Regions from separate parts of the Clostridium felsineum DSM 794 genome, predicted to be linked through region 2. Evidence: riboswitches for the same ligand, from Rfam matches in the RefSeq annotation. Region 2 holds a riboswitch; each other region holds the start of a gene.
What was found. Region 2 has a riboswitch for S-adenosylmethionine ahead of CLFE_RS22300 (NifB/NifX family molybdenum-iron cluster-binding protein). Riboswitches for the same ligand answer to the same signal wherever they lie in the genome.
Positions count from the first base shown of each region.

Region 1 (8,455 bases), 340 kb from region 2:
TTATTATTCCAATGCTATCTTAAAATTTTCAATTAAATCCTCTAAATCTTCAAGTCCTACGGAGACTCTTATTAGGTTATCTCCTATTCCAAGCTTAATTCTTTCATTGTGTGGAATTTCTGCGTGGGACATTTTGGCTGGATATGAGATTATTGTTTCTACACCGCCAAGGCTTACTCCAACTGCAGCACATTTTATTTTTTTCATGAAGCTTTTAGCCTTTTCGGTGCTGCTGGCTTCAAAAGATAGTACAGCTCCTGCGCCTGAGGCTTGTGAAAAGTGTATTTCTCTTCCTATATGACTTGGCATTCCTGGATAATACACTCTATCTACAAATTTGTTTAGTAATAGCCATTTTGCTAGTTCTGTGGCGTTATTTTGCTGATAGTTAAGTCTAATCTTTAGGGTCTTTATTCCTCTTAATAATAGCCAGGAGTCCTGTGGGCTTAGTACTGCTCCAAATGCATTTTGAACGAAATATATTTTATCTGCTAGTTCTTTTGTTTTTGCAACAACTAATCCTGCTATTATATCACTGTGTCCATTTAAAAACTTTGTAGCGCTGTGAACTACTATGTCTACTCCAAGCTCTAGTGGTCGCTGAAGATATGGGGACATAAAGGTGTTGTCTGCAATTACTAAAAGGTTAAATTCTTTAGCAAGCTTTACGATTTCTCTTATGTCAGTTACCTTCATTAATGGGTTAGACGGTGTTTCTATATAAATAGCTTTTGTGTTGTCTTTTATTGAGTATCTTACTTCTTCTATGTTGGTTGTATCAACGAATTCACATTCTACTTCAAATTTCGAAAAAAATTCTGTTGTTATTCTATATGTTCCTCCATAAACATCCTTAGGTACAATTATGTGGTCATGAGCTGAAAAAATGCTTAATACAGAAGATATTGCAGCCATACCTGATGAAAATGCAAAGCCTTTATAGCCACCTTCTAATAGTGCTATAGTTTTTTCCAATGCTTCACGTGTTGGATTTCCTGATCTTGAATAGTCATAAACTATATTTCCATCTATGTTTTCTTGGTGAAAGGTAGAGGTTTGATATATAGGTGTTGTGATTGCTCCTGTTCTTTTATCTCCTTCAAATCCACTGTGTATAAGTTTAGTTCCGAATTTCATTTAAATTTCCCCCTTATTTTGTGCCGATAGCTCTTTTCAAATCTTTTATTAAATCCTGTGCGTTTTCAATTCCTACTGAAAGTCTTAAAAGTTTATCTGTTACTCCTAAGCGCTGTCTTATATCGTCTGGTATATCTGCATGGGTTTGTGTGTATGGATAGGTTATTAAACTCTCTACCCCTCCAAGGCTTTCAGCAAATATTATGACTTTTACTCTTTCAAGAATTTTTTCTACAGTTTCCTTACTGTCTACATAAAATGAGATCATACCTCCAAAACCAGATGCTTCATTTTTTAAAATGTCATGACCTTCATGCTCTTCTAGACCTGGATACAAAACCTTGATCACCTTTTCCTGCTTTTTTAAAAAATCTGCTATTTTGATGGCGTTTTCCTGCTGCCTATCAAGTCTTATATGAAGAGTTTTTATTCCTCTTAAAATTAGCCAACTGTCAAAGGGTGCTAGCACTGCTCCAATGGAATTTTGTATAAACCTCAATTTTTCAGTTAACTTCTCATCATTTAAAATAACAAAACCAGCTAGGGCATCATTATGTCCACAAAGATATTTAGTTCCACTATGAATAACTATGTCTGCTCCTAAGTTAAGAGGTTTTTGATAGTATGGTGTCATAAATGTATTGTCTACTATTAGTAGTGCATTGTGTTTTTTAGAAAGTTTGCTAACCTCTTTAATATCCGTAATTTTCATAAGTGGATTTGTTGGCGTTTCTAAATATATAGCTTTTGTGTTGTTTTTTATTTCTTTTTCTATGTTTGAAATATTCGTTGTATCTGTATATGTGACTTCAATACCATAATTTTTATAAATTTCTTCAAATATTCTATAGGTTCCACCGTACAAATCATCTGATACAATTATGTGATCTCCACTTGCAAATATAGTGAGTATACCTGATATTGCAGCCATTCCAGAAGAATATGCAAGACACGCTTTTCCGTTTTCAAGGTCTGCAACAGTTTTTTCAACTTCATCTCTAGTTGGATTTGCTGTTCTTGAGTAGTCATATCCTGTGCTTTTATTTAAGCCCTCATGTCTAAAGGTTGAGCTTTGGTATATTGGATAACTTATAGACCCAGTTCTAATCTCAAAACCACTTCTACCGTGAACAGCTTTTGTTTCAAATTTTGTACACTCTATATCTTCCATAATTTTTTTCCTCCCATTTTATAAAAAATAAAACTGCTCCTTATCCATAAAAAATAAGAAGCAGTTTTAAAAACATTCTCATCTCTCAGGATAAACCTGTAGGAATTAGCACATTTCCAAATACATGGATGTTGCCGGACTTCATAGGGCCTATCCCTCCGTCACTCTTGATAAGAAACAATTTATTTAGTTTTCGTATTTGTTTAGTATGATTATTATATACCTTATTTATAAGAATGTCTAGTATTTTTGTATTGTATAATTCTATAATTTAAAAATTGCTGTCTCAAAGGTCTTCCTTTGGCATTTTTTTTATGTATTTCCTCTTGACTCCTATATTTCTGCAAATTATAATATGTTTTATACATAAAATTTAATGTTGTTTATAATCTTTTTAAATAATGTTGGTGAAAATATGTATTTTTTTACAGTAGTTACAAAGGATGTGTGGTTACATTGAAGAAAAAGAAAAAGATATTAATCGCAGCTGCAACCTTGTTAGTTTTATTAACTACAGGATGTTCAAGTAAAAAACAAACTTCTGACAACACTTCAACCGTAAAAGCCGCTACCAAAGCCAAGCAAAAATGGGTTCTTAGCGATACTACCGCTGACCTAAAATCAAAATATAGTATATCCCAAACAGAATTTGTATCTAATGGTCAGGATATTATAAATATATTAAAAGATTTGTGCGATAAAGAAGGAATTACTTATACAACCAATTACAAGTATTCTAAGGGTCATTGGTTATCTTTCGATACTGGAAACATCAAATTAAAAAGTGAAAAGGGACATTCTTATACTATTTCATATACAGGAGATATTATAACTGCCTCCAACACTTCAAATGCTTTTAACAATGTTGAAATTGACGTCTCACAAAAAGATACGGGTAAACCCTTTGATGCTGACTCTTGCAAATTTCTAAAAAAAATCATAGTAAAATTAACTGATAATAACGATTATAATTTTAAAAGCTTTAATGATGCTGTTAAACAGGTGGATAAGGATTGTACTAAGAAAGTTTTATCAGACAGGTTAAAAACCAATTCAAAATCCTTTGAAACTGTACGAATTGTTAAATATAGCGAAAATAAAGATACTTTAGAATATAAATTTGTTACAGGAAAAATGAATTTAAAATAATTTAATAAGACACATTCTAACAAAATATTAGAACGTGTCTTTATATAAAAAACCTTAGATAGTATTGTATGGCCTATTTAAAAAACGCTTTTAAGTTTTTATGCTATCATTCTTTTTACAAATTCATTAACATCTTCAATTTTTAAAAGCTCTTTCTTTTGGAATGCTCTATCTGCTACTCCATTTGACATTTTTAATTTTATATTTAATGGTTGAGGTCCACCGTTTTTCTTTAAATCTTCATAAAATTGAGTATATCTTTCTTGTTCTGTTCCTTCATAAGTGCAATCATTGTAGTTAAAGTAATCTGTTGAAAAAGAATATTCAATTTTAAAATCCTCTGGACTCCCTGTTATTTTTATCTTAAATAATTTCATTTCTAATCCTCCTAATATACTATATTTACTATGTATAACTTGAATTTAATTGTAGGATTAGCCCAAAGAAAGCTTGAGCTAATCCACCAATTAATAATTAATTTTTTACTCTTCTGCCTCTCCAGATATTTCTTCCTGGAAGTATTCTTTGTCAAGTGCCTTAAAGAATGGGAAGTAAACTATAGCTGCTATTGCTATTATTACAAGCTGAAGAACTGCTCCTCGCCAACCTGCTACTATAAGTCCTGATAGTATAGGTGGTGTAGTCCATATCGCTTGAACAGCTGTAAAGCAAGGTACCAAACCAGTATATATTGCAAAGTAAGTTAATATTCCTGAAACAAGAGGGCAAACTAAAAATGGTATAAACATAAGTGGATTCAAAACTATTGGAAGACCGAAAAGAACTGGCTCGTTTATATTAAAACAACCTGGAACTAATGCAAGTCTACCTAACTGTTTAAGACGTTGTGATCTAGCAAATAAGAAACATGCTGCAACAAGTCCTAATGTTATTCCTGAACCTCCTAATGTTATAAAGTTATCTTGGAACTGCTGACATACTATGTGAGCATTTTTTCCAGCTCCTGAAGCTACTAATGCATGACCAGCTTTAAAAACATCCTGGTTTGCTAAAGTGTTTGCTTGGTATATTGATCCCATAACACCACCTATAAGAGTAGCACCATGAACACCAAAGAACCAGAAGAAAGATATAACAAATGGTATTGCTATTGCTCCACCTAATGAGTCCGTTATTCCTTGTAGTGGAATTTGTAATACTTTATAAATCCATTCAAGTGCAGTTTGACCTGTAACAACATTAAAGAATATGAATATACACATTGCACCTGTTATAATAACAGCACCTGGAATTAGTGCTGAGAAAGCATTTGCAACACCTGATGGTACACTTTCTGGAAGCTTAATTCTTATGTCACGTTTTAAGAACCATGAATAAATAAATCCTGTAAGTACTCCAATAATTATGGCAGCAATCATTCCTTTACCGCCAGTCCAGCCCTTAGGTATAACTGCTGAAACTTTATCTGCATGTTTCATTACAACTCCGCCAACTTTATCACCTATGTTAATTGGTGAATAACTTGGCATAACTATTAGAAATGCTACCGCACCCAAAAGTCCTGATGTTACAGGATCTTGGCCTTCATTTTTAGCATATTGAGCAGCTATTCCTATTACTGCTGCAATTGCCATAATATCGAAGGTTGAACCTGAAACTTGACTTAATGGCACTGCCCAGTTTGGCCCAAATATTCCTGTCATCCAGCCTCCCCATGACTTAATTGGGAAATTAGCTATCAACAAAAATATTGATCCAACTAGAGTAAGTGGCATCGTGATTATAACACCGTCTTTTATGGCAGTTATAATTTTTGAATTAGCAAATTTCATTATCGGTGGCAAAATCTTCTCTTGAATGGTATCTACTTTACTCATTATTATAATTCCTCCTCGTATTTTTATATGATATATAGATATTATTAAGTCCTATAAATTATATATTTTCACCTCTCTCTTCTATTACTTTTTTATACCAATAAAATGATAATTTCTTTTTTCTATCTAAGTTATGCTTCTGATCTATATATATAAAACCATACTGCTTTTTATATCCATTAAGCCAACTTAGAAGGTCAATTGCTGACCAAGCATAATATCCCTTAAGATTTATTCCCCTACTTATAGCTTCTTTTATTGCTTTTAAGTGTGCTTCTATAAACTTTATTCTAGGCATATCAAGGATCTCGTCCTCTATTATTGGGTCCTGATCTCCTAAACCGTTTTCAGTAATATAGATTTTTATATCACCATAATCTTTCTTTAATGCCTCAAGTCCAATGATTAGCGATTCAGGTGATATTTCCCATCCCCATTTAGTGTAAACTTTATCGTCCATCTTTACTGTCTTATAGAAGCCATCAAAAGATGCATTTCCAGGTGCCCCTGTTGAGTTTTCTCTTGTTCTTTCTACTTTTTCCCCTGTGTCATAATTTTTTATTACTCTTTGAGGTTGATAATAGTTAAGTCCTATAAAATCATTTAGTGGTGCTGCTTCTTTTAATATATTTAATTCTTCATCTGTCCAATCTGGTAAAAATCCATTTTTCTCTATATTTTTAATTACATACTCCGGATATTTACCCTTTAATATTGGATCGTAATACCATGTAATTTCATATTGATTTGCATGGTAAGCAGCTTTTTTGTTTTCTTCTTTGTCATCAACACTGAAGGCTGGTGAGAAAACATGAGTAATACCAATTTCCCCATATTGGTTTAATTTCTTATATTCAATGACAGATTTTGCATGAGCTGTAAACACATTATGTGTTGCCTGAAAATATTTTTTCACATCTCCTGATATACCAGGTGGATGAGCTCCTGTTAAGTATCCATTACTACAAAATACTATAGTTTCATTGAAGGTAATCCAATGCTTTACCCTATCTCCAAATGCCTCAAAACAAGCTTTTGCATATTTTACGAAAGCATCTACAGTTCTTTTATTAGTCCATCCTCCTACTTTCTCTAGTACCTCTGGCATATCCCAATGGTATAGGGTTACAAAAGGCACAATTCCATACTTTAAACATTCATCTATAAGATTATTATAAAATTCGATACCCTTTTCGTTTACTTCTCCATCTCCATCTGGTATTATCCTTGGCCATGAAACAGAAAACCTGTATGAATCAAGTCCCATCTCTGCCATTAATTTTATATCTTCTTTATATCTATGGTAATGATCTACTGCAACATCTCCATTTGTACCTTCAAAAGTCTTACCAGGTATCTTAGTGAATACATCCCAGTTAGATACTCCCTTTCCATCTTCATTCCAGGCACCTTCTACCTGATATGATGCAGAGGCGGCACCTAGAAAGAAATCTCTTGGAAACTTCATTTTCTACCTCCTAAAATTCGTTTTTTATTTTTCTAAAACTTTTAATACATGACTTAAAACCTTTTCGCCATTAAGCATTCCATAATCTGCTGAGTTTATTACTTCAACTGGAACTCCCTTTGGTTCAAATATGCCCTTTGCTTTTGGTAAAAGAAACTTAACTTGAGGTCCAAGAAGCGCTATATCTGCCTTATCTGCATAATCAGCCATTTGAGCTTGTGGATAAGCCTCTATAAATGCCTCTATATTTTTTGCTGCTGCCGCCTTCTTCATTTTTGTAACCAACATGCTAGTTGACATTCCTGCACTACAAAATAATAAAATTCTAACCATAATTACTCCTCCTAACGTTTACTTTCTATTTATTTGACAAAGCATTTATGGACTTTGTCATTTCAATCATTTCAGTTATAAGATTTTTTTCAGAAATTGTTGTCATTAATTGATCTTGCGCATGTACGAATAGTATTGAAACCTTTAATGCCTCACCCTCCGCTTCTTTTTGAAGCATTGAAGTCTGTATATTATGAGCTTCGCCTATGGCATTGTTTGCCTTACCTATTAATTCATCTATCTCATCATATTTTCCTTCTCTTGCTTTACCAAGTGCTTCATACATGTAACTTCTTGCATCACCGGAATAAATTATTATATTCATTATTATTTGCTCTATATCCATTCCTACCCCTCCAGACAAATACTTTTTTTCTCACTTATTCTTTATAGCAAATACCGTGCCAAACACTTTTTATTATCTATAACCCTTTATTTTAAAGCACTGTTTTTTAGTGTTTGAACCTTATATCTAGTGTTTATATGTAAACATTTTAGTGTTCAAACACTTTTTTGCTGCATGTAGTAATATGTAAATTTTTATTGTATAATCAATATTAAGTAATTTTATATGGGGGTTTTCCAACATGAACAGAAGAGAACAAATATACAATAAATTGTATGATATGCCGGAGAACACTAAAGTAACTGCACTGGAACTTTCCGAAATGCTCCATATGAGTAGAGCAAATGTAAGTCATGAGTTAAACAACTTATGTAAGGAAGGAAAAATATTCAAAACTTCAGGTAGACCTGTTCTTTTTTTTATATCAAACACTATAAACACTAAAATCAAAGAAAATAAATTAGATAAATTCGTAAAAAACAATTTAAGTTTAAAACAAGCCGTTGAACAATTAAAAGCAGCAATTCTTTATCCTCCGAAAGGAATGAATTGTTTGATTCTTGGAAACACTGGAGTAGGAAAATCAATGTTTGCTTCTTTAATGCACGAATATGCGGTTGAAATGGAGGTTAAGGAAAAAACTTCTCCTTTTATAACTTTCAACTGTGCAGATTATAGCAACAATCCTCAACTTTTAACCTCTCAGCTTTTTGGAATAAAAAAAGGAGCCTACACTGGAGCGGACAGTGATAGGGTTGGATTAATCGAAAAAGCAAATGGGGGAATACTTTTTTTAGATGAGGTTCACAGACTACCTCCCGAGGGACAAGAAGCGCTTTTTACTTTTTTGGATAAGGGAACCTTCAGAAGAATGGGGGATGATGAGGTAAGGCACTCCAATGTTTTAATAATATCTGCTACTACTGAAAACCCTAACTCTTCACTTTTAAAAACTTTCACTAGAAGAATTCCAATGCTCATAACAATACCTTCTCTTAATGAAAGAACCTTAG
Region 1 covers NZ_CP096980.1:4,471,915-4,480,369, forward strand. Annotated here, with positions in the region: gene CLFE_RS20740 (trans-sulfuration enzyme family protein) at 4-1,137, opposite strand; gene CLFE_RS20745 (trans-sulfuration enzyme family protein) at 1,151-2,308, opposite strand; SAM riboswitch class I at 2,384-2,485, opposite strand; gene CLFE_RS20750 (hypothetical protein) at 2,756-3,457, shown strand; gene CLFE_RS20755 (hypothetical protein) at 3,556-3,834, opposite strand; gene CLFE_RS20760 (PTS sugar transporter subunit IIC) at 3,940-5,295, opposite strand; gene CLFE_RS20765 (glycoside hydrolase family 1 protein) at 5,354-6,763, opposite strand; gene CLFE_RS20770 (PTS sugar transporter subunit IIB) at 6,788-7,096, opposite strand; gene CLFE_RS20775 (PTS lactose/cellobiose transporter subunit IIA) at 7,122-7,442, opposite strand; gene CLFE_RS20780 (sigma-54-dependent transcriptional regulator) at 7,684-8,455, shown strand, end outside.
Region 1: another riboswitch for S-adenosylmethionine. It lies ahead of CLFE_RS20745 (trans-sulfuration enzyme family protein); the one in region 2 lies ahead of CLFE_RS22300 (NifB/NifX family molybdenum-iron cluster-binding protein).

Region 2 (8,455 bases):
TGCTATGGTAGCAATTCTTAAAGATTTGATGGCCCATTATCTTCACTGACTGAATTTGTCAGTGAAGATAATATATAATAATCTAAATGGAGTTTGACACCATCCTGTAACAATAAAATGAATGTGGAGGAATAGAAAATGAAGAATATAGTATATCTTTATGTATTTGATACAATGGCAGACTGGGAAATAGGTTATTTAAGCACTGAAATCAATTCGGGAAGGTACTATAAAAAGGGGGTAATGCCGCTAAAAGTAGTAACTGTAGGAATTACTAAGGCACCTATTACTACAATGGGAGGCCTTACAATATTGCCAGAAATTGAAATTAAGGAGTGTAGCGTTAAAAATACTGCTGCTTTGATTCTACCTGGTGGTAATACATGGACAGAAGTAATTCATGCTCCCATTATAAAAATGGCTGAAAAATATTTAGAGAAAGGTATTGTTGTAGGGGCAATTTGTGGGGCTACAATAGGACTTGCTATAGAGGGAGTATTGAACAACAGGGCTCATACAAGCAATGATCTGGGGTATCTTAAAACGATCTGCTCAAGCTATCATGGAGAAAAGTATTATAAGCAGGAATGTGTAGTAACTGATAGAAGTTTGATTACTGCTTCTGGAATAGCGCCCCTTGAATTTGCTTTGCATATATTGAAAATTCTAGATGTATTCTTACCGCAAACTTTAGATTCCTGGTACAAGCTTTATAAAACCCAAGAGTCAAAATATTTCTTTGAGCTTATGAAATCAATTCAATAAAATGGCTTAAAGTGAGTAAGATATCTACTTTTCACCATCTTTCACTTTAGGGTGAATTTTGTCTGCAATACGCCTACAAGGAATCAAGAGTAGCTTATTGTTTATGATTATAAATCTTGGACTAGAATTTAGGGTGCTCTGTGTCTTGAGAGAAGTACTAGACTAAAAGGAATAAAAAAGGGAAGGAAGCATGAAGTTCTTTATGATATAGAAAAAAATTATTTTTATATTTTAGAATATTCAGATTGTATTATGGTTCTAAAAAAGCCCTAGAAAAGCAGTTAGCAAGGTTAAATAATGTGTGATAGAATGGATAAAGAAAGTGAAAAATGGGGGCTTTTCTTGGAAACTTTGTGGGAATTTCAAGGATTTCAAGGATTTCAAGATAAAAACTCACTAACAAAGGAGGTTAAGGAAGCTTTTTATTATAGTTATCAGGGAATAACAGCAGTTGTAGGTAATCTATTTATATTGGCACAGGATTTGAATAAATTTTATATTTCAAATAGCTGCTTTTATAATATAGGTTATGTAACATAAATATATTGTAAAAATTAATTTTCAAGGGTAAGGTGAAAAAGATTGATAAAACTAGGGAATACACTTATTCTTTTAGCACTTATAATGGCTTTAGTTTTTGCGGTTATTGCAATAGTACGAGGATATAGTGGTATGAAGATGAGTAAAAGTTTTGATACATCTAATAAAAAAATAAAATTTAGTTATTGGCTACTTTCAGCCATACATATGTGGGTGGGAATTATAATAACTTCGTGTTATTTGATTGCAGGAGTATTGATTTTGAATAATTTATAAAGGAGGTAATTCTAAATGCCATTTTTGATTGCTTTGCCATTTGTTTTAGCTATAATTGGAATTATTATTGCTCTTATTTGTTTTATAGGAACGTGTCTTATAATTCTTGGTGGTACAGGTATAGCAATGAATAAAATATACTTGAAGCAGATGAAAACTCAAAATAGAGTAACAAAATCTTTATTTAATACAAGTTCAATAATTTTAGGAATTATATTTATATTATTTCCGTTAGTATATGTTTTAGCTGAGATTATTTTTAGATTATTATGAAAATAAGTATAGTTTATAGTATAAAAATAATTTATAGTAAATTTAATACATAATATTCTTAAAATTTGCTCAAACTTTATTCCAAACCAACAATTTTTATGACTTTATAACAAAGCTGCATCATTTGGAATAAAATTGCATAAAAAGTGAAAATAATATAATACATGATAAATGTATTATATGGCAAAATTTAATGAATAGTAGAGCAAAGTCACATATTCTCAATTTAAGGAGAGTATGTGGCTTTTTATTTTATTATATGTGGTCCCCTAACATTATAGTATTTATATATAATAGACAGATGTAAATACTAAGTTTTCAAGTTGTTTGCATCTAGATAATGATGTACCCTTGGAGGAGTTTATTGAAATATTTACAGTATATGATAAGATTAATTTGGGCTTGTATAATAGTAAAAATATTGTTAAATCAAACAAGAGGGATATATAATTTACTTTCTTAAACCTAGCTTCCTTGATATTCCTCAATTAATAATTGGAGAACTAAATTATGTTACTGGGGAAGTAGTGGAAATAAAACATTATAGCAAAGCTCCAACAAACTATGTTTATCTGTCTACATGAGAAGAGGTTGAATTTTTCTTTTCATCTGGTGTAAATAAATATAATTTTTACAAAATAGGCTATCTAACTCAAACTCATAAAGCAATTTATTGTGAGAAAATCGTTAAGGGAAGTAATAAAGAAAAGACAAGAAAGGTTATAGGGTTTCCTTTTAAAGATATCTTGTCGTTCCTTATTATGCTAGGTGCAGCATTCTTTTTAGCATTAATTTCACCATTTATTAAATTGAAAGTATTCATACCAACGAACATAATTGCTATTCCCAAATTCGCTTATTATTTTGCGAAATATGGAATGAAAAATGGTATTTGGTTTTCGGTTAAAAATGAAGACATATTTGCTTTGATTATGGGGATTATAGGTTCATTAATGATATTTTTTATATATTTAATTGAGAAGCGAAAGTTCGATGATTTTTATAGAACTTATTTTTGTGCTCAATTATTTTCGATTTGTGAATTAGGAGTACTTATATGTGTAGTTTTTAATTTACAATAAAATAAACTAATACTATAAGAATTTTTTGAACTATATATCAGATAACTATTTCACAGTATTTATAAGTTTTCATATATTAAGTGTCAATTTTTAGTTGAGGAAAAGTTGTAATTATTAGAATTATTATTGTCCCAGGTACCTGACTGATTTTTAAATACCATATTAACAGCATAGCACCCAGAAGGAAGTGTTATTTTTGCAAGCCATCGTCCGTCATTTTGTTTTGTCATAGTTACATCTTGAGGAGCTATAAATCCATTATATCCCCAATGCAATGTTATACTGGAGGATGAGGAGGCTAAAGTTCCATTGTAATAAATAGATATTTCTTTACTTGACTGTGGTGCTGGGGATACTTGTACATTAGGAATATTATTGCATACATTTAAAGTCCAATTATTGTTGCTGTTGTTATCCCAGTTAGTTCCATTGGTAAAACAGAAATTTAATGTATTTGCTGAATTAGGTATAGTTATACTAGTTTCCCAAAAACCATTTGAGTCCTTTATCATAGATAAGTTTTGTGTGTTGTTCCAGCCATTAATACCTAAGTGCAAAGATACATTTGATGAGTTTGTTAGGCTTCCGTTATAGTAAATTGTGAAAGTATGTCCTTTAACTAAATTACTGCTATCGTAATCGATTTTGTAATCTGCGTGGGGGATATAGTTCGTAACAGATCCATTATTGTAGAGTATTATAATTGAATTTGCAGGTACTGTTCCTGTTAATATTCTACCAGAGGCAACAAGAGAAGCCGCTTTAGAGCCATGGTTGTTGTATTGTCCATCATTTAAATTAGTTGGGGAATTTAAATTAAAACTATCGCCATCATTTACAATAACGGTGCCGTTATCACCTCTTTCTATAAGCATTGCTTTGTTGTTATTTTCCAAAGTCAAGTTTTCATTTTGCCCAGCCATTGCATTATGAAAATCATTGATAGCTACAACGTCAGAATCGTTCCAAAGATTATCACCTTCACTTCCTATACTTTCTGTTGGTCTATCAAAAAATAAAGGGACAGAGCCAGATCGTGAAGCTGCTATTGCCCAACCAGCTTTTCGCTGCCAGTCTGTTAGGTCTTTACTTGTACCATTTTCGTATTCATCATGGGTTTCAACAAAATCTACACATTTATTATTATCAAGTCCACCCATACCTTTCGCATCAGTAAAATCTCCCAATTTAACTGCTTTTCGAAGAGATGCATCATAGCTGCTTGCTTCAACATTCATAAGGCTTTCATAGGCTGAAATATTATCTACTTTTCCATCTTGAAGGACTTCACCATAAATATATAGATCTGATTTATTGTGGAGGCTTCCTAAAACATTTTCCCAATAGTTGCTCGCCCATGGGGTATTGGCGTCTAATCCTAAGTCTGTTTCTATGTGTTTAGCAGAATCAAAACGGAAACCGCTTGCACCAGCATCTATACATTGGTTTAGAAAGTTAATTGCTTTCCCCTGAACTGCGGGATTTTGAGTATTTAAATCAGGCATTCCCACACCTTTTTGGGTTATGTCTTCTCTATTATTCCAATCATTGCACTGTCCATTATGATGATAAAAACTTGGATCTTTGAAACTTGAATCTACTTCAGGAGCAAGTTCATCTTTATTTCCGTTATTAGCCATATGATTCATTACAGCATCCACAATTATGGATATGCCATAGTTTTTTGCTTCACTGCAGAGATCTTTAAAATCCTTATAACTTCCAAGTTGAGAGTTTCCTATGGATTGATTTGTTGGTTGATATAAAAGCCACCAATCGGAACTATTTATACTACTATTTTTTGTTCCCTGAACTGGAGATACTTGAACAGAAGTATAACCTGCAGCTGAAATATTAGGAAGTTCCTTTTTTATGTTGTTAAACGACCAATCGAAAGCATGAAGTATAACACCATTTTTAATATTTTTTGAAGTTGTTCCATGGGTCATTATTTTTGCGTTCACCTTAATTGAATTAAATGCACAATTATACCCAATTAATGTAAACATCACAGAAAGTGATAGAATTTTTATTTTTAAACGTTTACACAAAATATACTCATCTCCATATTAAAATTATAATTTTATTTGTGTCAGCTAGCTTGTTTATGAGCACACCCCCTTAAAGTTGTTATTTTACAAAGTATAAATTATTGTTTTATGTCTATTATTATGATACAAAATATAACCATTTCAGTCAATACATTACATACATTATAAGAATTATATTATAATTAATTATTAGTAAGGGAAGTGCTTTTTAACATGAATTATAGATATGTTGAGAGTGAATTGATTTTAGCTCAAGAACTACAAAAAGCGGGAGAGTATGAGCATTTAAGGCAAATGTATAAAAAGTTTTATGTAAGCATCCCATGAGATTTAAGGCACTTTTTGAGGTAGCAGATAATTTATATTATGAGAAAAAGTATTTGACAATAAAAAGACATACTGATATAATGATATTCAATAAAACAAATAGGAATACTTGGAATACAAAGTTGACTAGAAAAACTAGAGGCTGTGTTTACGCTATTATTGAGAAATAGTGTAAACGCGGCCTTTTTATTTAATTTAATATTTATAGTGCTTATCGAGAGAAGCTGAGGGACTGGCCCAATGAAGCTTCAGCAACCAGTATGTTTCGTTTGCATATAAGGTGCTAATTCCAGCAGGTGTACCTGAAAGATAAGGCTAGTGCAAGCAAAAGCTTCATTTAGTCTTATCTAAATGTAGCTTTTTTTATAAAGGAGGTGGATTTATATGAGCTATAAAATAGCAGTGGGTAGTGGAGATGGGGTTTATGTAGATCAACATTTTGCAACAGCACTACAATTTTTCATATTTGAAGTTAAGGATAAAGATTATAATTTTATTGAAACTAGAAAAAATATAACAAATTGCCCATGCAGTGATTTTCATAAGAATAAATTTAAACCATTAATAGAGAAAATAAGTGATTGTAGAGCATTGTTAATAGGAAAGATTGGACCTGGAGCTGAAAATATAGTTAGATCACATGGAATAGATGTATATGATATACATGAAGCTATAGATGTAGCATTAGAAAAACTTATTCAATATTATGAAAGACAAGCTTAAATGCAGAGGAGGAAGAATCAATGAGACAAGTAGCTATTTATGGAAAAGGTGGAATAGGAAAATCAACTACAACACAAAATCTTACAGCAGGGTTAGCAGAACTAAAAAAAAATATAATGGTGGTAGGATGTGATCCAAAAGCAGATTCAACTAGATTATTATTAGGAGGTTTAAATCAAAAGTCAGTACTAGATACGCTTCGTGAGGAGGGTGAAGACGTAGATTTAAATAATATTTTGAGAGTTGGTTATGGAAATATAAAATGTGTTGAATCAGGTGGACCAGAACCAGGAGTTGGTTGTGCAGGAAGAGGAATTATAACATCAATAAATATGTTAGAGCAGTTAGGCGCATATACAGATGATTTAGATTATGTATTTTATGATGTACTTGGCGATGTTGTATGTGGTGGTTTCGCAATGCCAATACGTGAAGGAAAAGCACAAGAAATTTACATAGTTGCTTCTGGAGAAATGATGGCCCTATATGCTGCCAATAATATTGCTAAAGGTATAAGAAAATATGCAAATACTGGTGGAGTAAGACTTGGGGGGATTATTTGTAACAGTAGAAAAGTATCCAATGAGTATGAGCTTTTAGATGCTTTTGCAAAAGAACTAGGAAGTCAACTAATTCATTTTGTCCCTAGAAGTCCAATGGTTACTAAGGCAGAAATCAATAAACAAACGGTGATTGAATTTGATCCAAAGGCGGAGCAGGCAGATGAGTACAGAATATTGGCTAAAAATATAGATAATAACGACATGTTTGTTGTTCCAAAGCCCATGACACAGGAAAGATTAGAAGAAATATTAACAGAATATGGATTAACAGATTTGTAGGAGGTGGATTTAATGCCGATTAATTTGAAATTAGGAGCAGTTCCAACAAGGGAGAATAGACTTGGGTCAATAACAGGTTATAATGGTGATTTGCGTGATGTTGTAAATAAATCTAAGTGTGGAACTTTAAAAAATAGAGAGAGATGTTTTAGTCAGTCTAGTTCGTGTAATGCAGGATGTGCATTAGCACAGTTAGCAGGAATTAGAGATGTAGCAGTAATAAATCATGCACCTTCAGGGTGTACAGCTATGGCATCTGGAGTAGATGTAGTAAATTCTCAACTAGCAACAAAAAGAGGAATTCAAAATTCTACAGTATTTGTAGGAACAGATATGAATGAAAAGGATACTGTATTTGGTTCAGCAAAAAGTTTAAAGAAGATTGTAGTAGAGACATATAAGAGATACAAGCCTAAGGCAATTTTTATAGGAACCTCTTGTTTATCTGGGATAATAGGTGAAGATGTGGATAGTGTTGTTGAAGAACTTAAAGAAGAAATACCGGTACCAATAGCAGCAGTCCACTGTGAGGGTTTTAGATCAAGAATTTGGGCAACGGGTTTTGACGCTAGTGATCATGCTGTGCTTAATAGTATTGTAAAGCCGCCAGTTGAAAAAAGAAATACTATAAACTTTAAGAATTTTTTTGAAAGTGAAAGAGAAAATATAATAAAAATGTTTAAGGAGTTTGATGTAGAACCAGTATTTTTATATCAAAATTCTACAATTGAGGAATTATCACATTTATCAGAAGCGTTAGCAACGGTAAGTATTTGTGGAGTGCTTGGAAGTTATCTTGGAAATGGACTGAAGGAAAAGTATGGAGTTCCATTTGTAAATACAATAAATCCTTTAGGTATTGCAGGCTTTGAAACTTGGCTTAGAGAGATTGGAAGAGTAATTAATAAACAAAAAGAAGTGGAAGCTTATATAGAAAGAGAAAGAGCAAAGTACATACCTAAAATTGAAGAAGTTAAAAAAGAGCTTAAAGGACTTAGGGCAATTTTAGGTATGGGACCTGGATATACTTATGAAGTAGCCCGTGTATTGCAAGAACTAGATATGGAAGTTGTGTGGGCGGCATCATGGCATCATGACAAGAAGCATGATAGTGGTAAAATTCCAGCACCACTTGAGTATTTGGGGGAAAATTCCCCATACAATTTTAAAGTTAGTGTGGCAGATCAGCAAAACTATGAAATATTAAACATTATTAATGAATATAAACCAGATATATATTTTTCAAGACATCCAGGGACTACTGTTTGGGCAATAAAGCAGGGAGTGTCAGCACTTTGTGTAAATGATGAATATATGATATTTGGCTATAAAGGAACTTTGGATTTTGCATATACAGTTCTGGATACTATAAAAAATAGAAGTTTTGAAAAGAATTTAGCGGCAAGGGTTACACTTCCATACACAGATTGGTGGTATAAGCAGGATAATTCAAAATTCTTGAAGGGGGAGGCTAAATAAATGGCAAAAATTTTAGATCAGCCTAGATATAAATGTGCATTAACAGCTATGCAAACAGTTCATGCAATACAAGGAGCAATTCCTATACTGCATTCTG
Region 2 covers NZ_CP096980.1:4,814,948-4,823,402, reverse strand. Annotated here, with positions in the region: partial or broken gene CLFE_RS22335 (helix-turn-helix transcriptional regulator) at 1-49, shown strand, start outside; gene CLFE_RS22330 (type 1 glutamine amidotransferase family protein) at 139-765, shown strand; gene CLFE_RS22325 (hypothetical protein) at 1,108-1,305, shown strand; gene CLFE_RS22320 (hypothetical protein) at 1,348-1,581, shown strand; gene CLFE_RS22315 (hypothetical protein) at 1,597-1,854, shown strand; gene CLFE_RS22310 (hypothetical protein) at 2,616-2,936, shown strand; gene CLFE_RS22305 (carbohydrate-binding protein) at 3,020-4,945, opposite strand; SAM riboswitch class I at 5,523-5,630, shown strand; gene CLFE_RS22300 (NifB/NifX family molybdenum-iron cluster-binding protein) at 5,699-6,037, shown strand; gene nifH (nitrogenase iron protein) at 6,058-6,879, shown strand; gene CLFE_RS22290 (nitrogenase component 1) at 6,892-8,358, shown strand; gene CLFE_RS22285 (nitrogenase component 1) at 8,359-8,455, shown strand, end outside.

Region 3 (8,455 bases), 1.8 Mb from region 2:
ACATCTTAGAACACCTGAATATAATGAACTTTTTGCAGGTGATCCTAATTGGGTTACTGAATCTATAGGTGGTATGAGTGTAAATGGAGAAACTTTGGTTACAAAAAATTCCTTTAGATTCCTTCATTCATTAACTAATTTGGGACCAGCTCCAGAGCCTAATATGACTGTACTTTGGTCAAACAAGCTTCCTGAAGACTTTAAGAAGTATTGTGCAAAGATGTCAATAAAAACAGACGCGCTTCAATATGAAAATGATGATATAATGAGACCTATATATGGAGATGATTATGGTATAGCTTGTTGTGTATCTGCAATGAAAATAGGTAAACAAATGCAGTTTTTTGGAGCTAGATGTAACTTAGCTAAATCTTTATTATATGCTATAAATGGTGGAGTAGATGAAAAGAAATTTGATTTAGTAGTACCTAACATAGAAAGAATAGAGGATGAAGTACTTGATTATAATAAAGTTAAAGAAAACTATTTTAAGGTTATGGAGTATGTAGCTAAGTTGTACGTAAATACTCTTAATTTAATACACTATATGCATGATAAGTATGCCTATGAAAAAGGGCTTATGGCACTTCATGATACAGAAGTTCATAGATTTTTGGCTTGTGGAGCAGCAGGACTTTCTGTAGCAGCAGATTCTTTAAGTGCAATAAAATACGCAAAGGTAAAACCTATTAGAAATGAAAATGGAATTGCTGTAGATTTTGAAATAGAAGGAGATTTTCCTAAGTACGGAAATGATGATGATAGAGCTGATGATATTGCAGTTGAAATAGTAAACAAATTTATGTCTGAGTTAAGAAAAACACCTACTTATAGAAATGCAGAGCATACATTATCAATATTAACTATAACTTCAAATGTAATGTATGGTAAAAAGACAGGAGCAACACCAGATGGTAGATTATCAGGAGAGGCTTTTGCACCGGGAGCTAATCCTATGCACGGAAGAGACAAAAATGGAGCATTAGCATCTTTAAATAGTGTTGCTAAAATTCCATATAGAGATGTTTGTCAGGATGGAATTTCAAATACATTTTCTATTATTCCAGATGCATTAGGAAAAAGTGAAGAAGATAGGAAAAGTAATCTAGCAGCTATTCTAGATGGGTATTTTGAGCAGGGGGCACATCATTTAAATGTAAATGTATTTAATCGTGAAACACTTTTAGATGCAATGGAAAATCCAGAAAAATATCCTACACTTACAATAAGGGTATCAGGATATGCAGTTAATTTCGTTAAACTTACAAGAGAACAACAGATGGAAGTTGTTAAGAGAACATTTCACGAAAGAATGTAGAGGTGTTAATTTGGGAAAAATTCATTCAATAGAGACAATGGGACTTGTTGATGGACCGGGAATAAGAGTTGTTGTTTTTTTGGCAGGATGCAGACTTAGGTGTGCATTCTGCCATAACCCAGATACGTGGAATATTAATTCTGGAGAAGAAATTTCTCCAGAAGATTTACTTAAAAAAGTTAAGAGATATAAAAATTATTTTGATAGATCTGGTGGTGGAATTACTTGTTCCGGCGGTGAACCTTTAATGCAGCCAGAGTTTTTAAAAGAATTTTTGAAGTTATGTAAAGAAAATGGAATAAACACGACAGTTGATACAGCAGGCTTTGGATGTAACCACTATGAAGAGATTTTAAAGTATACGGACTATGTTCTTCTTGATATAAAGCATATAAATAGTGAGGGTTACAAAAATTTAACTGGTGGAGACATGAATGAGTTTTACAAATTTGTTTCGGAAGTCAATAATTCAAAAGCAGTAGTCTGGATAAGACATGTTATGGTACCGGGGATAACTGATAATTATGAAAGTATGGATAGACTTGCAAAAATAGTACAAAAAGTTAAAAGAGTTGAGAAAGTTGAAATCTTACCATATCATACTCTTGGGATAAAAAAATATGAGAAGCTTGCAATAGAATATAAACTAAAGGGAATAAAAGATATGGATAAAGATACAGCATCAAAATTCGAAGAATATGTTAATGAGAAACTAAAGAAATAATTATATGAACCCCCTTTAATTATTAAATCATATCTTAATAATTAAAGGGGGCTTTATTACTTATTTTTTTTAATTGGTGAGCAGCCACTACAGGATTTTGAGCCACTACAGCAACTACAGTCTCCTTTTGCACTTTTCTTGAAGCTTTTATAAAAAATGTATAAGGCTGAACATATAATAATAAGTGTTATTAGTATTTCAATAATCATAAAAACTCACTCCTTTTAAGTACATACAAAATCACTAGAAATGAATATCATTTTCAATTAAATATTATCATTTAATCGTGATGATGTCAACAGAACTTAAGTTAACAATATTGAAAATATATTTCGAATTTTGTCGAAACATGATATAATATATTTATTAATTTGGTAACTGTACATAAATTCAGAAGGAGGAATTTATATGGTATTGGTCTCTACGTCAGATATTGATGATAGGAATAAACTCTGCAGGTACAAAACTGAAAAAAGAGGTAAAGTAAGAAAGAGAATTGAACTAGAAATATCATATCCTAGAGTAAATGATGAAAGTATTTACGAAAAATACAAAGGAGAAGAGCCACTATTAGAGGCAGTTAATATATCTGAATTTGGAATAGGTTTTAAAAGTAAGCTGCCGTTAAAATCAGGTGATTTTATAAGTTTCCTTCTTAGTATTGATGGAAAACCATCTTTTTGGTGCATTTCAATGATTAAATGGGTAGGATATAATGACAAATCATATGTAATTGGGTGCGAATTTATATCGTTAAATATGCAGCAGATAAGAGTGATAAGAAATTTTGTTGATAAGGATTAAATGCTGAAAATGTAGATTTAGCCTTAATAGTATTAGTTTTCTTTTAAGGCACTATTTTTAAAAACAAAAACATATTATTTTGATTGGAAAAATATATTTTGTGTATAAAATGGCTAAATTCGTATTGACATTTAAATGTAGACTAACTATAATATTAACTAAAGAATTAATAAAAATGGTGCACTTATCAAGAGAGGTGGAGGGACCGGCCCTGTGAAGCCCAGCAACCTGTATATATTTTATTACAAGGTGCTAATTCCTACAGCGCTAGCTGAGAGATGAGAATATATTTGATTTTAAAGTCAGAGTTTATTCTCTGGCTTTTTTATTATTTTTTAATCTAATGAGAAAGGTGAATGGCATGATAGAAATAAAGAATGTTTCCAAATACTTTTCAGGGAATAAGGTTCTTAAAGATGTTAACCTTAAGATTAAAGGTGGAGAAATATTTGGAATTGTTGGACATAGTGGGGCTGGAAAATCCACATTACTTAGATGTATTAATGGACTAGAAACTTATGATGAAGGAAAAGTAATAGTTAGTGGTAAAGAGCTGAAAGAAGTTCAAGGAAAAAGTCTTAGGGAATTTAGAAAAGAAATAGGTATGATATTTCAAAATTTTAATCTGCTTAATAGAAAAGATGTATATCATAATATATCATTACCACTTGAGGTTTGGGGAACTGACAAAAATAAAATAGATGCTAGAGTCAAAGAACTTTTAGAACTTGTAGATTTAAGTGATAAAGTAAAGAGTAAACCTTCTAATTTAAGTGGTGGACAAAAGCAGAGGGTAGCTATCGCAAGAGCATTGGCATTAAACCCTAAGATACTCTTATGCGATGAGGCCACATCGGCGTTAGACCCTAATACAACAAAATCTATATTAAATTTATTAAGAACAATAAATTCAAAATTAGGTATAACAATAGTTATTGTTACACATCAAATGGAGGTTGTTAAAGGAATATGTGAAAGAGCTGCCTTAATAGACGGAGGAGTTATAAAGGAAATTGGAGAAGTTGAGGAGCTATTCTTAAATCCAAGTGGTGAGATGAAAAAACTTATAGGACAAAGTGATGATGAGGTTCTACCTAAAGAAGGAATAAATATAAGAGTAATATTCCCTAAAAATAGCAGTGAAGGAGCTTTAATAACTTCCATGGCAAGGGAACTTAATGTGGATTTTTCAATTGTTTGGGGAAAACTTGAAAAGTTTAGAGATAATGTTTTGGGAAGTTTAGTTATAAATATTTCTGAAGGTGACAAGGAAATTATATGTAATTATTTAACTTCGCATAATGTAGTTTGGGAGGTGGCATAATGAGTACAGCAGAGATATTGAAACAAATTCTACTACCTTCGCTTTGGGAAACAATTTACATGGTTTTTGTAGCCACCTTATTTTCTATAGTAATTGGATTTATACCAGCAATAATACTTGTAATAACAGATGAAAATGGACTAAAACCAAATAAAATAGTATATAAGATATTAGATTTTATAATAAATATGCTTAGATCCTTCCCTTTTTTAATTTTGATGATTGCTATATTTCCATTTACAAAATTACTTACAGGAAAACAAATAGGTACGACAGCAGCAATAGTCCCATTAACTATTGGAGCATTTCCTTTTGCAGCTAGAGTTATAGAATCTTCACTTAAAGAGGTAGATAAAGGAATAATTGAAGCAGCTAAATCTTTTGGTTCAAGTAATTTTCAAATTATATTTAGAGTTATGATAAAGGAAGCTATGCCTTCAATTGTCCTTGGAATTACACTTACAGTTATCAACATAATAGGATATTCAGCTATGGCAGGAGCAATAGGAGGTGGTGGCCTTGGAGCTGCCGCTATGCAATATGGCTATAATATGTTTAATACAACCGTCATGGTTTATACAGTAATAATACTTATGATTATTGTTCAAATATTACAATCAATTGGAAACTTTATCTATAAAATGATGATTAAATAAATAGGGGGAACAAATATGAAAAAGAAATTATTGGCAGCACTTTTGTCAGGAGCAGTTTTAGTTGGAGCATTAACAGGCTGCAGCAGTTCAGGTTCAAGTAATTCTAGTAGCAACGATAAAAAAACAATAGTAGTAGGGGCAACAGCAGTTCCACATGCAGAAATCTTAAATAATGTTGTAAAACCAATATTGAAAAAGGAAGGCTATACATTAAAGGTAAAAGTATTTACAGATTATGTAACTCCAAATACAGCACTCAATGATGGTGATTTAGATGCAAATTATTTTCAACATGTGCCTTACTTAAACACATTTAATAAGGAAAAACATATGGATTTAACATATACAGTTAAAGTTCATATTGAACCTATGGGCTTATATTCTCATAAAATTAAAAAATTAAGTGAACTTAAAGATGGAGATGAAATAGCTGTACCAAATGATTCAACAAATGAATCAAGAGCACTTAAATTATTAGAAGAAAATGGAGTAATAAAACTTAAGAAAGCTGATCTTGTTACTAAACTTGATATAACTGAAAATAAGAAAAATATAAAAATAAGAGAATTAGATGCAGCACAGCTTCCAAGAGTTCTTGGTGATGTAACAGCAGCAATAATTAACTCTAATTATGCAATACAGGCAAATTTAAATCCTACAAAAGATGCAATTGTTTCAGAACCTAAAGATGCACCATATGCTAATATCCTTGCAGTGAGAAAACAAGATAAGGATAAACCTTATATAAAAGCTTTAAATAAAGCATTAACATCTCCAGAGGTTAAAAAATATATTAATGATAAATATAAAGGTCAAATAGTACCTGCATTTTAATAAATATGTGTATAGAAGACTTTAAAGAAAAACTTTAGAGTCTTCTTTTTTTAATGTTATTATAGTTGAAATTATGATAAAATACATAAATAGCATTAAATAATTATAGATATTATTTTAAAACAGAATAAATATGTATAATGAAAAAAATTACATTATATGGTATAATGTAATTGCTTTAAAATAGGAAGTTTAATAATTTGTAAAGTTTAGAAATTAATTGGCGTAGAATATAGGTTTTTTACGGATTTAACTTATATATTAATTTTAGTCAGTGATTTTCTTAAATTAAGAAAAAAAGAGAGTGATAATTTTGATTAAAAGAAATGCTGTAACAAACATAAAAATTGATGAATATGTTGATAGGTTTAAAGTGGAAGGCGAGAATAAAATATATTCTAAGGCGTTATTTTTTGATTTAGAGCATTATGTCTATAAAAAGCCTATATGCATTGGAGTGTTTGGGTGTGCATATTATGATGAAGAAACTAAAAATTTAAAGACAACTCAGTATATGATAGAAAATAGAAAGGATTCTGAGGAAATATTAAAAATTGCAGAAGAATACTTTATTAAAGCTAAAATTAAACTCAAAAAGGAATACATAGTTACATTTTCAGGTAATAATGATTTTACAGTTGTAAATTATTTATTTAAAAAAAACAATATAAATATGGAGGTGAATAAAGAATTTAAGAGTATTGATTTACAAAAGGAATATGAAAAGGTTACTAAAAAATGTGTTGGACTTAAAAATTTAGAAAAAGTATTTGAAATAAACAGAGAAAGTGAGATTATAAGTGGATCTACACTAGCAAAGACTTTTGGAAAAATTGTTAAGGATGAGGAATACTCTTTAAGAATGCCTGAAGAGAAAAAAGACAAGATACTCCTTTATAATAGACAGGATGTTGAAAGCTTATTTAATATGATTACCACGTGGAACAAATATGTGAAGGAAGTGGATGATGCTGAAAAGTAGTATTTTAAATATTTTAAGCAATAGAATTAATAAGGTAATAGTATTTAGAATTTGTTTCATACTCGCACTTATTACAGCTTTTGTTTTTGGATTTAAACTAAATGTTATAAATGATGGTTTCTGGCATATAAAGGTTGGAGAATATATTATAAAAAATAGTATTATACCTCATAGAGATATATTTTCTTGGTATGGAATCCAAAATAAACTAGAGTGGATAAGCCATGAATGGTTATTTGGTATTATAGCTTATTTAATATATAAAATTAAGGGATTTGCCTCTGTTATAATTTTTTTAGTAATAATAAATTTGATAACATGCATTACATTATATAAATTTGCACTAATAAGAAATAAAAATAAAGTGATATCTTTAATAATAATGTGGGTTTACATATTTGCTAATGCTAATGATATTTTTTATAGACCATTATTAATATCAAAATTTTTATTATTAATAATATTTATATTACTTGAGAATAAAAAATATATAGCAGCATTATTTACTCTGATTTTAGGAATTAATATTCATGGGGGAGTTTATCCGCTTTATTTAATAGTTTTTGCGTATTATACAATTCCTAAAAATTATAAGTATTTTATTGCAGCACTTATAGGTATATTTATAAATCCATATGGATATAAGCTTTATGAATATACTTATTTAGCAATGAGAAATAGTGATATAAATAGATACATAAATGAATGGGTTATAACGCCATTATATGCGTATAAATTAGCTTTGATTGTAATTTGTATAACAGTGTGTGTGCTTGCTGTTTGCAAAGTCAAATTTAGAGATTTTTTAATATGTGGAGCATTAATAATATTGGCTATAAGTGCTAAAAGGCATATGTTTGTAATATGCATATTTGTTTTTCCCATTATATCTACTTATGTTATTGATTTTTATCATGATTTTTTTGATAAGTTTTTTGAAAAAAGCTTAACGGCTAAAGTTAAAAATTTAGAAACCAAACTAAATTATATAACATGTGCGATTCTTATAAGTGTGTTATGTATGAAGTCTATTTTTGATGCAGGTAGTTACTTGCTGTATGTAAACGTACAAAATTTAACAAAGGTGGTTTATAATGTAGATTGCCCAGTTAAGGTTTGTGATTATATAAATACTCATGAAGAAATTAAAAATTCCAGAATCTTTAATGATTACAACAGCAGCCCGTATCTTATATTTAGGGGAGTAAAAACATTCGTGGATACTCGTGAAGATTTATTTACGTATAATTTTAATAGAACAAATGCATTTGTAGATCAGATAAAAGCGTTAAATGATTATAATTATATGATTTATGTATTCAAAAAATATAAGATTCAATATGCTATATTAAGAGATGATATGAATAATACAAAACTTCTCAGAGATAATGATTGGACTTATAAAATCTATGATGATAATACTTATTCGATATTTGAAATTAATAGTTATAAGTAAAAAAATGTATACAATCCATTTTAATGGTTATACTACAAAATAAACATAAACTATTAATGGAGAAAAAATGAAAAAAAGAATAAAAAAGGAAGGTTTTACTCTCATAGAATTAATAATAGTAATAGCTATTCTTGCTATTCTAGCGGCTATTTTAATACCATCTATTTCGCAATATAAAATGAGAGCAGAAAAGTCAAATATACAAGCAAGTGCAAGAACTTTAGGTCAGGCTATTGATGCGTATAATGCAGAGAATACAGATAATAGTATAGATACTTATGACGATTCTGCTGAGACGCTTATTCAAAATGATATAAAGCCAAGTAAAGTTCCTGGTTGTTTAAAAGGTAAGACGAA
Region 3 covers NZ_CP096980.1:1,702,667-1,711,121, forward strand. Annotated here, with positions in the region: gene pflB (formate C-acetyltransferase) at 1-1,318, shown strand, start outside; gene pflA (pyruvate formate-lyase-activating protein) at 1,329-2,042, shown strand; gene CLFE_RS08000 (FeoB-associated Cys-rich membrane protein) at 2,099-2,251, opposite strand; gene CLFE_RS08005 (PilZ domain-containing protein) at 2,451-2,846, shown strand; SAM riboswitch class I at 3,028-3,131, shown strand; gene CLFE_RS08010 (methionine ABC transporter ATP-binding protein) at 3,208-4,170, shown strand; gene CLFE_RS08015 (methionine ABC transporter permease) at 4,170-4,826, shown strand; gene CLFE_RS08020 (MetQ/NlpA family ABC transporter substrate-binding protein) at 4,842-5,660, shown strand; gene CLFE_RS08025 (ribonuclease H-like domain-containing protein) at 5,974-6,642, shown strand; gene CLFE_RS08030 (hypothetical protein) at 6,629-8,098, shown strand; gene CLFE_RS08035 (prepilin-type N-terminal cleavage/methylation domain-containing protein) at 8,166-8,455, shown strand, end outside.
Region 3: another riboswitch for S-adenosylmethionine. It lies ahead of CLFE_RS08010 (methionine ABC transporter ATP-binding protein); the one in region 2 lies ahead of CLFE_RS22300 (NifB/NifX family molybdenum-iron cluster-binding protein).